DNA from 2 places in the Isoptericola aurantiacus genome. Region 2 is predicted to be linked to the other one. Evidence: riboswitches for the same ligand, from Rfam matches in the RefSeq annotation. Region 2 holds a riboswitch; the other holds the start of a gene.

Region 1 (4,194 bases), on a different contig from region 2:
AGATGAGGTCGCCCGGCTGCGCCGACGAGCTCGAGATCTGCGTGGTGTTCGACGCGCTGAGGATCGCGCTGGACGAGTGGGGCAGCGAGATGCCGAGCTGGGCGTAGACATAGGTGACGAGGCCCGAGCAGTCGAAGCCCGACGGCGAGGCGCCGCCGACCACGTACGGCGTGCCGATGTAGCGGGCCGCGATCGACACGGCGGACGAGCCGCTCGTGCTGGCAGCGGGCGCCGTGCTCGTCTCGGTGCTGGTGGTCTCGGTCGAGGAGGTCTCGGTCGAGGTGGACTCGGTCGAGGTGGACTCGGTCGACTCGACGGCGGTGCGCTCGGCCGAACGCGACGGCGCGACCTCGCGCACCACCGGCTCGGGCTCGGGAGCGGCCTTGATGCCCGCCTTCTCGATCGACTTCGCCGTGACCTTCTCGACGTCCAGCTCGGCCTTGGCCGCGACCGTGACCACCGGCGCGGACTCCAGCGCCTCACGGGCCTGGTCGGTCAGCGCACCCAGGTCGACCGTGCTGAGCTTCTGAGCGGCGTCGGCGTCGACCGGCGCGGCCTGCGCAGCGGTGGCGCCACCGATCGTCGAGACCAGCAGACCACCGGCGGTGGCCACGACAGCGGCCCGGCGCCCAGCAGCCGCCGACGGCGCGGCGATCATCGGACGACGAGCGGCGCGGTGCCGGCCTCGCGTCGTAGTGCGTGCGTTCACGTCTTTCCTCTCCGTCCGCCTACGAAGTCAGCTGTCGGGTTCGGGTGGGAGAAAACACCCGGCCTCACGGTCCGTACGAACCATCAGGCTTCACCCCGAGGACACCGTCTCCGATGCCCGAAAGTGGGTCCCCCGCTCCTGCCATGGGTCTCGGCTCCCCGACCGGTGGCAGGACTCGGCGTCCGGACGGGGTTCGGCGAAATGCTCCACCGAACGAGTGAACGGTATCCGATCGTCGTCGCCATGTCACGTTTCGATCACGACGACGTCGGGAGCGTGTCGATCGGGGCTCGTCGAGGGCTTCCAGGGGGCCTCTGCGGCCAGCAGGGCGGCCCGAGGTACACGGACCGCGGGGTGCCGTGCCGAGGACGCAGAGGGCCCCGAGGCGCATGCCGCGCCTCGGGGCCCTCGGAGAGCTGTGCGTCCTGCCGTCAGCCGAGTCGGATGAACGTGGGGCTGGACTGCCAGATGCTGCGGAACTGGATCGTCTTGCCGGGACGCGGCGCGTCGATCTGGGAGTTGCCGCCCGCGTAGATCGCGACGTGGCCCGGGGACCAGATGAGGTCACCCGGCTGCGCGTCCGCCCGGGAGATCACGGTTCCGGAGTACCGCTGGTCCGAGGAGCTGCGGGGCAGCGAGATCCCGACCTGGGCGTAGACGTACTGCGTGAACCCGGAGCAGTCGAAGCCCGACGGCGAGGTGCCGCCGGAGACGTACGGGACGCCGACGTAGCGCGAGGCGACCGAGATCACGGAGGAACCGACCGCGGAGGCGGGGACCGACGTCGTCTCGGTGCTGGTGGTCTCGGTGGTGGACGTCTCGGTCGAGGTGGACTCGGTCGACTCCACGGCGGTGCGCTCGGCCGAACGCGACGGCGCGACCTCACGCACCGGCTCGGGCTCGGGAGCGGCCTTGATGCCCGCCTTCTCGATCGACTTCGCCGTGACCTTCTCGACGTCCAGCTCGGCCTTGGCCGCGACCGTGACCACCGGCGCGGACTCCAGCGCCTCACGGGCCTGGTCGGTCAGCGCACCCAGGTCGACCGTGCTGAGCTTCTGAGCGGCGTCGGCGTCGACCGGCGCGGCCTGCGCAGCGGTGGCGCCACCGATCGTCGAGACCAGCAGACCACCGGCGGTGGCCACGACAGCGGCCCGGCGCCCAGCAGCCGCCGACGGCGCGGCGATCATCGGACGACGAGCAGCGCGGTGCTTGCCACGCGAGGTGCGAGCAGTCACGTTCAACCTCTCCGGTCGCCTACGAGGTCAGCTGTCGGGTTCGGGTGGGAGAAAACACCCGGCCTCACGGTCCCTACGAACCATCAGGCTTCACCCCGAGGACACCGTCTCCGATGCCCGAAAGTGGGTCCCCCGCCCCTGCCGTGCGGTCATCCGTGGGCACCGGGACGGTGGCAGGGTTCGGCGTCCGTCCCGGTACTCACCAAACCGAATCCGGTGAGCGTGTCCGACCGTACCCGAACCGGATGGGGATGTCACGCTCCGATCACGACGGCCTCGTGGCCGACGGTCCGACCGCGCTCCGGGCGTCCGGGCGCCGGTCAGCCGGCTGCGACGAACAGGTGCTTGGCGAGGTCCTCCGGCAGCTCCAGCGCCTCGCTCCCGCCGACGGCCTGGATCGTGTAGGTGTCACCGGCCCGCTCGGCCTGGATCTGCACGCCGGGCGTCAGACCGACGCTCGCCAGCCGGGCGAGGAACTCGTCGTCCACCTGGACCGGCTCGGCGATGCGCTGCAGCACGAGCCCGTCGTCGCCGGGCCGCGCCAGCAGGTGCGCCGGCAAGGACTGCACGCCCTCGAGGAACGGGACGTCCTGGAACTGCTCGCCGAGCTCGGACAGACCCGGGATGGGGTTGCCGTACGGGTCCTGGTGAGGGTGGTCCAGCAGGGTCACCAGGCGACGCTCCACGAGGTCGCTCATCACGTGCTCCCAGCGGCACGCCTCGTTGTGCACGTGCTCCCAGTCGAGCTTGATCACGTCGGTGAGCAGGCGCTCGGCCAGCCGGTGCTTGCGCATGACCCGCACGGCCTTGGACCGGCCGGAGTCCGTGAGCTCCAGGTGCCGGTCCCCGGTGACGACGACGAGACCGTCGCGCTCCATGCGGGCGACCGTCTGCGACACCGTCGGCCCGGAGTGCCCCAGACGCTCCGCGATCCGTGCGCGCAGAGGCGTGATGCCCTCCTCGCCCAGCTCGTAGATCGTCTTGAGGTACATCTCGGTGGTGTCGATCAGGTCCGTCACGTCCGCTCCCGTCTTGAGGCCCGGGCCTAGTCTATTCGCACACACCCACGCTGCCGCGTCGCCCCCGGGACGGACGGCGCACCCGAGACACGGAGTCACCATGCCCCTGCAGATCCCCTCGTCGCTGCTGCCCTCGGACGGCCGGTTCGGCTCCGGCCCGTCGAAGGTCCGCACGGCCCAGGTGGACGCTGTGGCCGCGGCGGGCGACCCGACCCGGCCCGTCCTGGGGACCTCGCACCGCCAGGCACCCGTCAAGGACGTCGTGCACCGGGTCCGCACCGGTCTGGCGGACCTCTTCGACCTGCCGGACGGCTACGAGGTGGTGCTCGGCAACGGCGGGTCGACGGCGTTCTGGGAGGTGGCGACGGCGTCTCTCGTGCGCGAGCGGGCCCAGCACGCGACCTTCGGCGAGTTCGGGGCCAAGTTTGCCGCGGCGACGCGCCGCGCCCCGTTCCTCGCGGACCCCGAGGTCGTCGACGCAGCACCCGGCAGCGTCGCGTACCTGACGCCGTCGGACGCCGTGGACGTCTACGCCACCCCGCACAACGAGACCTCGACCGGCGCGATGGCGCCGGTGCGGCGCCCGGCCGAGGACGCCCTGCTGCTGACCGACGCGACGTCGGGCGCGGGCGCCCTGCCGGTGGACCTGCGCTCCACCGACGTCTACTACTTCGGCCCGCAGAAGGTGTTCGGGGCCGACGGCGGGCTGTGGCTCGCGTTGTGCAGCCCGGCCGCGATCGAACGGGCCGCGGAGGTCGAGGCGTCGGGCGGCGGACGCTGGGTGCCGGAGTTCCTGTCGCTGACGACGGCGCTGGAGAACTCGCGCAAGGACCAGACGCTGAACACGCCCGCGGTGGCCACGCTCGTGATGCTGGCCGAGCAGGTCGAGTGGCTGAACGGCCAGGGCGGCCTGGAGTGGTCGTCCCGGCGCTGCGCGACGTCGGCCGAGATCCTCTACGGCTGGGCCGACGCCCGCGAGTGGGCGACGCCGTTCGTCACCGTGCCGGCGGAACGCTCGACGGTGGTGGGCACCGTCGACCTGGACGACCGGATCGACGCGAGCGCCGTCGTCGCCCACCTGCGCGCGGCCGGCGTCCTCGACGTGTTCCCGTACCGCAAGCTGGGCCGCAACCAGCTGCGGGTCGGGATGTTCCCCGCCGTCGACCCCGACGACGTCGCGGCGCTGACCGCGTGCGTGGACCACGTCGTCGAGCGGCTGGTCTGAGCGGCG
Region 2 (4,194 bases):
CGTCCCCGACGGCGAGCACGGGCCGCACCGGGAGCGTGCGCACGATCCGGACCTTGTCCTCGGGAAGGCACTCCGCGTGCACCTGGGTGAGCCCCACGGACCGGGCGACGTGCTCCGCCGTCGAGCGGGCGTCACCCGTGACCATGAGCCGCTCGGAGACTCCCAGCCAGGCCAGCTCGGTCATCGTGGTCGGGGCGTCCGGCCGGGGCAGGTCGCTCATCACCAGCGCCCCCGCGAAGCCGCCGTCGATCCCCACGTACACGGCCAGCTCCCCCGGTCCCAACGCTTGCTCCTCGACGTCGCCGACGGCCCGGGCCACGCGGGCGCGCTTGCCGACGACGACGTCGTGGCCCCCGACCTTGGCCACCACACCGTGGGTCGCCTCCTCCTCGGCCTCCGAGGCGGTACCGAGGCGCAGCCCCCGGTCCTCGGCGGCCGCACGGACCGACGTCGCCAGCACGTGCGACGAGTACTGCTCGGCCGAGGCCGCGAGCCGCAGCACGTCGTCCGCGTCCCACGGCGCCCGGGGGTGCACGGCGCGAAGCTCGGGGCGTCCGGTGGTGATCGTCCCGGTCTTGTCGAAGGCGGCGGCGCGGACCGCGGACAGCCGCTCGAGGGTTCCGGCGTCCTTGACGATGACGCCGGCGTGGGCCGCCCTGCTCATCCCCCCGAGGAACGCCACGGGCGCCGCGATGAGCAGCGGACACGGGGTGGCGACCACCAGCACCTCCGCGACCACCGTGGCGTCGCCGTGGTACCACCAGGCCAGACCCGCCACCAGGAAGGCGAACGCGGTGAACGGCACCGCGTAGCGGTCGGCCAACCGCACCACGGGCGCCCGGGACTCGGCCGCCTCGGTGACCATGGCGACGATGCGGGTGTACTGGCTGTCCGCGGCGGCCGCGGCCGCCCGGACCACGACGGCGTGCTCGGTGTTCAGCGTCCCGGACAGCACCGGGTCGCCCGCGTAGCGCGTGACGGGGAGGCTCTCGCCGGTCAACGACGACTCGTCGAGGTCGACCTCGGCGCTCAGGAGCTCGCCGTCCACCGGGACGACCTCCGCCGGGCGGACCAGCAGACGGTCCCCGGGCAGCACCTCCTCCACCGGGACGTCGGTCACGAGGTCGTCGCGGTCGAGACGGTGCGCGCGGTTCGGGGCGCGCTCCAGCAGGGCGCGCAGCTCGTGCCGCGCACGGCGGGCGGCGTAGTCCTCGAGCGCCTGCCCACCCGTGAGCATGAGGACGACGACGAGCGCCGCGACGTACTCACCGACCACGACCGTGGCGACGATCGCCGTGACGGCGAGCAGGTCGACCCCCCACCGACCCGCCAGGAGGTCGCGGGCCATGCGAGTGGCGACCCGTGCTGCCACGAGGAGCGCCCAGCCGGATCCGAGCCACTGCATCGCCTCCTGCTGACCCGCGGCGAACAGCACGAGGACGACGGCGCCGACCGCGAGGGTCGCGAAGACCAGCGGGTAGCGGCGCAGCAGACGGCGGCCGCGCCGCGCGGAACCGGTCGCGACGAGCGTCTGCGACGGCGGCGGGTAAACCATGCTCCATCCTCGCGCCCTCCGCACCGACTGGCTCCCGGGACACCCTCTGCGACGGTCGGCGGGCACGTCGCGCCGGGCGACCGTGACCGAATCGTGACAACTCGAGGTCGCGGGGATAGGGTCCAGACATCTCACGTGCCGTGAGCCGTCCGGGCGGGCGCCGAGCCCTGTCACCGCCCCGGACCTCCGACGACATCGACGACAGGGACGGGGGACCCACTTCCGGGCACCAGAGGTGCCCTCGGGGTGAAGCCGTGCAGGCACCGCCTGCCGGCCGGGTCAGTCTCCGACCCGAACCCGACAGCTAACCCCGCAGGCGCCAGGAGATCCGACATGCCCACGCGAACGTACCGGCGCGGTACCGCGCACACCGGGCCCGAGGCCGCACCGCACGCCCTGCCCCGGGGACGTCGATGAGGCACGCGCGCGAGGCGAGCGACCCTCGCCCGCCGGCCCTGCCCGCCACGAGGTCCGCACGTCACGGCCGCGGCAGGCACGTCGCCGGCCCAGCCCGACGCCGCGGGCCGACCTGGTCCTCCCTCGCCCCCACGAGCTGGCCGCTGAGCCTCGGCATCGGGCTCGTGGTCACCATGGCCACCACCACGGGCCTCGCCGCGACCCCCGGTGCCACCGGCGCCGTCCCGGAGGCGCAGCGCGCGGACCCCGACCCGGCGGTGTCCGGCGTCCGCGCGCCCCACGACGTCGCGGCCGACGACGGCGTCGTCCAGCGCGCCGCCCTGATGGCCGATCGCGGTCAGGCCGCCTCGCGCAGCGGAGCCCGGACCGCACCCCGGTCGTCCGCCGTCGTCGTGCCGAAGGACGCCACCCTGCCGGCGGAGCAGCTCACGATCGACGTCGACGCCGCTCCCGAGCCGCCGGTGCTGCCCGGTTGCGACGGCCAGGCCACCGGCGCGGGCAGCAACGGGTACATCTCCTCGAGCGAGATGTGCTCCCTGTGGGACGGCGGACCGTCGGTCCGCGCGGACGCCGCGGTCGCCCTCGCCCGGCTCAACCAGGTCTTCCGCGCCACGTTCGGCGAGAACATGTGCGTCACCGACGGCTACCGCAGCTACAGCCAGCAGGTGGCGACCCGGGCGGCCAAGGGCAGCCTGGCGGCCCCTCCCGGCACGTCGAACCACGGCTGGGGCCTGGCCGTGGACCTGTGCCCGGAGACCTACTCCGGGAGCCGCTACGACTGGCTCCGCGCCAACGCCCCGGCCTTCGGCTGGGACAACCCGGCCTGGGCCCGCACCGGCGGGTCCAAGTACGAACCCTGGCACTGGGAGTTCACCGCCGCCGTCACGGCGATGGGCGGGGTGTCCTGACCGGAGGCCCTCGCCTCGACGCACGAGCGCCCGGACCCTCCGACGAGGGTCCGGGCGCTCGTGGCGCGGGGGCCGGATCAGCTCCGGCCGGCGTCGATCAGGCGCGGACGCGACGGCGCAGGAACAGGAAGCTCCCGCCGGCGGCGATCAGCAGCACGGCACCGAGGGCCAGCCAGGCCGTCGGGGCACCCGTCGTCGCCAGCTCCGACCCGGTGGCGGAGGCGTCCGCGGTGTCCGCGACCGGCTCGGCCGAGGTGTCGGTGTCGACGGCGACCGCCTGCTCGGCCACGGCGTCGTCCTCGGTCTCGACCGGCTCCAGCTCCTCGACGCCGTCGGTGACCTGGGGCCCGGCGTCGGTCGGGTAGGCGATCTCGACCTGCAGCTCCGGGTTGACCCGCAGGGTCGCGGAGACGTCGCCGAGCGTCCAGGCGTACTCGCCCTCGCTCCGCGTCCAGGTCCCGTCCACCAGGGCCCAGTCCGGGAAGGCCGACGGCGTGCCGTCCTCCTCCAGCTCGGCACCGGGCCACAGGACGCTGCCGGTGAGACGGCCGTCGACGAGCTCACCCAGCTCGATCTCCGTCGTGTTCGTGCCGTCGGTCAGCTCGAGGTAGGCCGTGTTGCCGGTGGACTCGTTCTGCGGGTCGGACAGGTAGACGTCGAAGAGGATCCACGGGACGCCGTCGACGCTCGTGGACGAGACGGTCGACCCCTCCAGCGAGAGCCCGTCACCGGTGTCCGTGCCGTCGGCGTCCTCACCCTCGGTGCCCTCGGACTCCTCGATCACGATGTCGACGTTCGCACCGCCCCAGTTGCCGGCGAGGTCGAACGCACCGACCCGGACGGTGTAGCTGCCGGCGGGCAGGTCGGTCGGGAGCGCCCAGCTGCCCGTCCACGACGCCTCGCCGATCGCGGTGGCGGCCGACGTCGACCCGATCGGCCCGTAGAACGTGCCGTCCTTGTAGAGGTTGGCGCCGATGCGGCGCAGCAGCGTGTTGTCGGTCGCGGTGAGGACGACGTCGCCCGCCTCGTCGGCCGACGTCGACGCCCCGGCGGTCGGCGCGGTGATCTCCACGACCGGGCGCTCGTTGTCGAGGACGAACTCGACGGTCGTCGTGTTCCCGAGGGCGTCGCTCACGACCAGCGTGTTCGTGCCCTCGACGGCGCCGAAAACGCCGGGCTTGACGAAGTTCAGGTCGGACCAGACGTCGTCCGTCAGGTCCTTCTCCACGCCGTTGAGCGTCAGGCCGGCGACCTTCGAGGCGTCGTGCAGCTTGAAGCTCACGGAGCGGTAGTGGCCGTCACCGCCGATGGTGT

What was found. Region 2 has a riboswitch for cyclic di-AMP ahead of ACIQLL_RS04245 (M15 family metallopeptidase). Riboswitches for the same ligand answer to the same signal wherever they lie in the genome.
Region 1: it holds a riboswitch for cyclic di-AMP, as region 2 does, so the genes downstream of both, ACIQLL_RS12210 (C40 family peptidase) here and ACIQLL_RS04245 (M15 family metallopeptidase) in region 2, are expected to answer to the same signal.

What each region holds. Positions count from the first base shown of each region.
Region 1 is NZ_JBJBAE010000003.1:504,266-508,459, forward strand. It holds gene ACIQLL_RS12205 (C40 family peptidase) at 1-709, opposite strand, end outside; cyclic di-AMP (ydaO/yuaA leader) riboswitch at 712-875, opposite strand; gene ACIQLL_RS12210 (C40 family peptidase) at 1,141-1,944, opposite strand; cyclic di-AMP (ydaO/yuaA leader) riboswitch at 1,947-2,135, opposite strand; gene ACIQLL_RS12215 (metal-dependent transcriptional regulator) at 2,265-2,963, opposite strand; gene serC (phosphoserine transaminase) at 3,064-4,188, shown strand.
Region 2 is NZ_JBJBAE010000001.1:918,293-922,486, forward strand. It holds gene ACIQLL_RS04240 (heavy metal translocating P-type ATPase) at 1-1,555, opposite strand, end outside; cyclic di-AMP (ydaO/yuaA leader) riboswitch at 1,764-1,868, shown strand; gene ACIQLL_RS04245 (M15 family metallopeptidase) at 2,146-2,880, shown strand; gene ACIQLL_RS04250 (Ig-like domain-containing protein) at 2,978-4,194, opposite strand, start outside.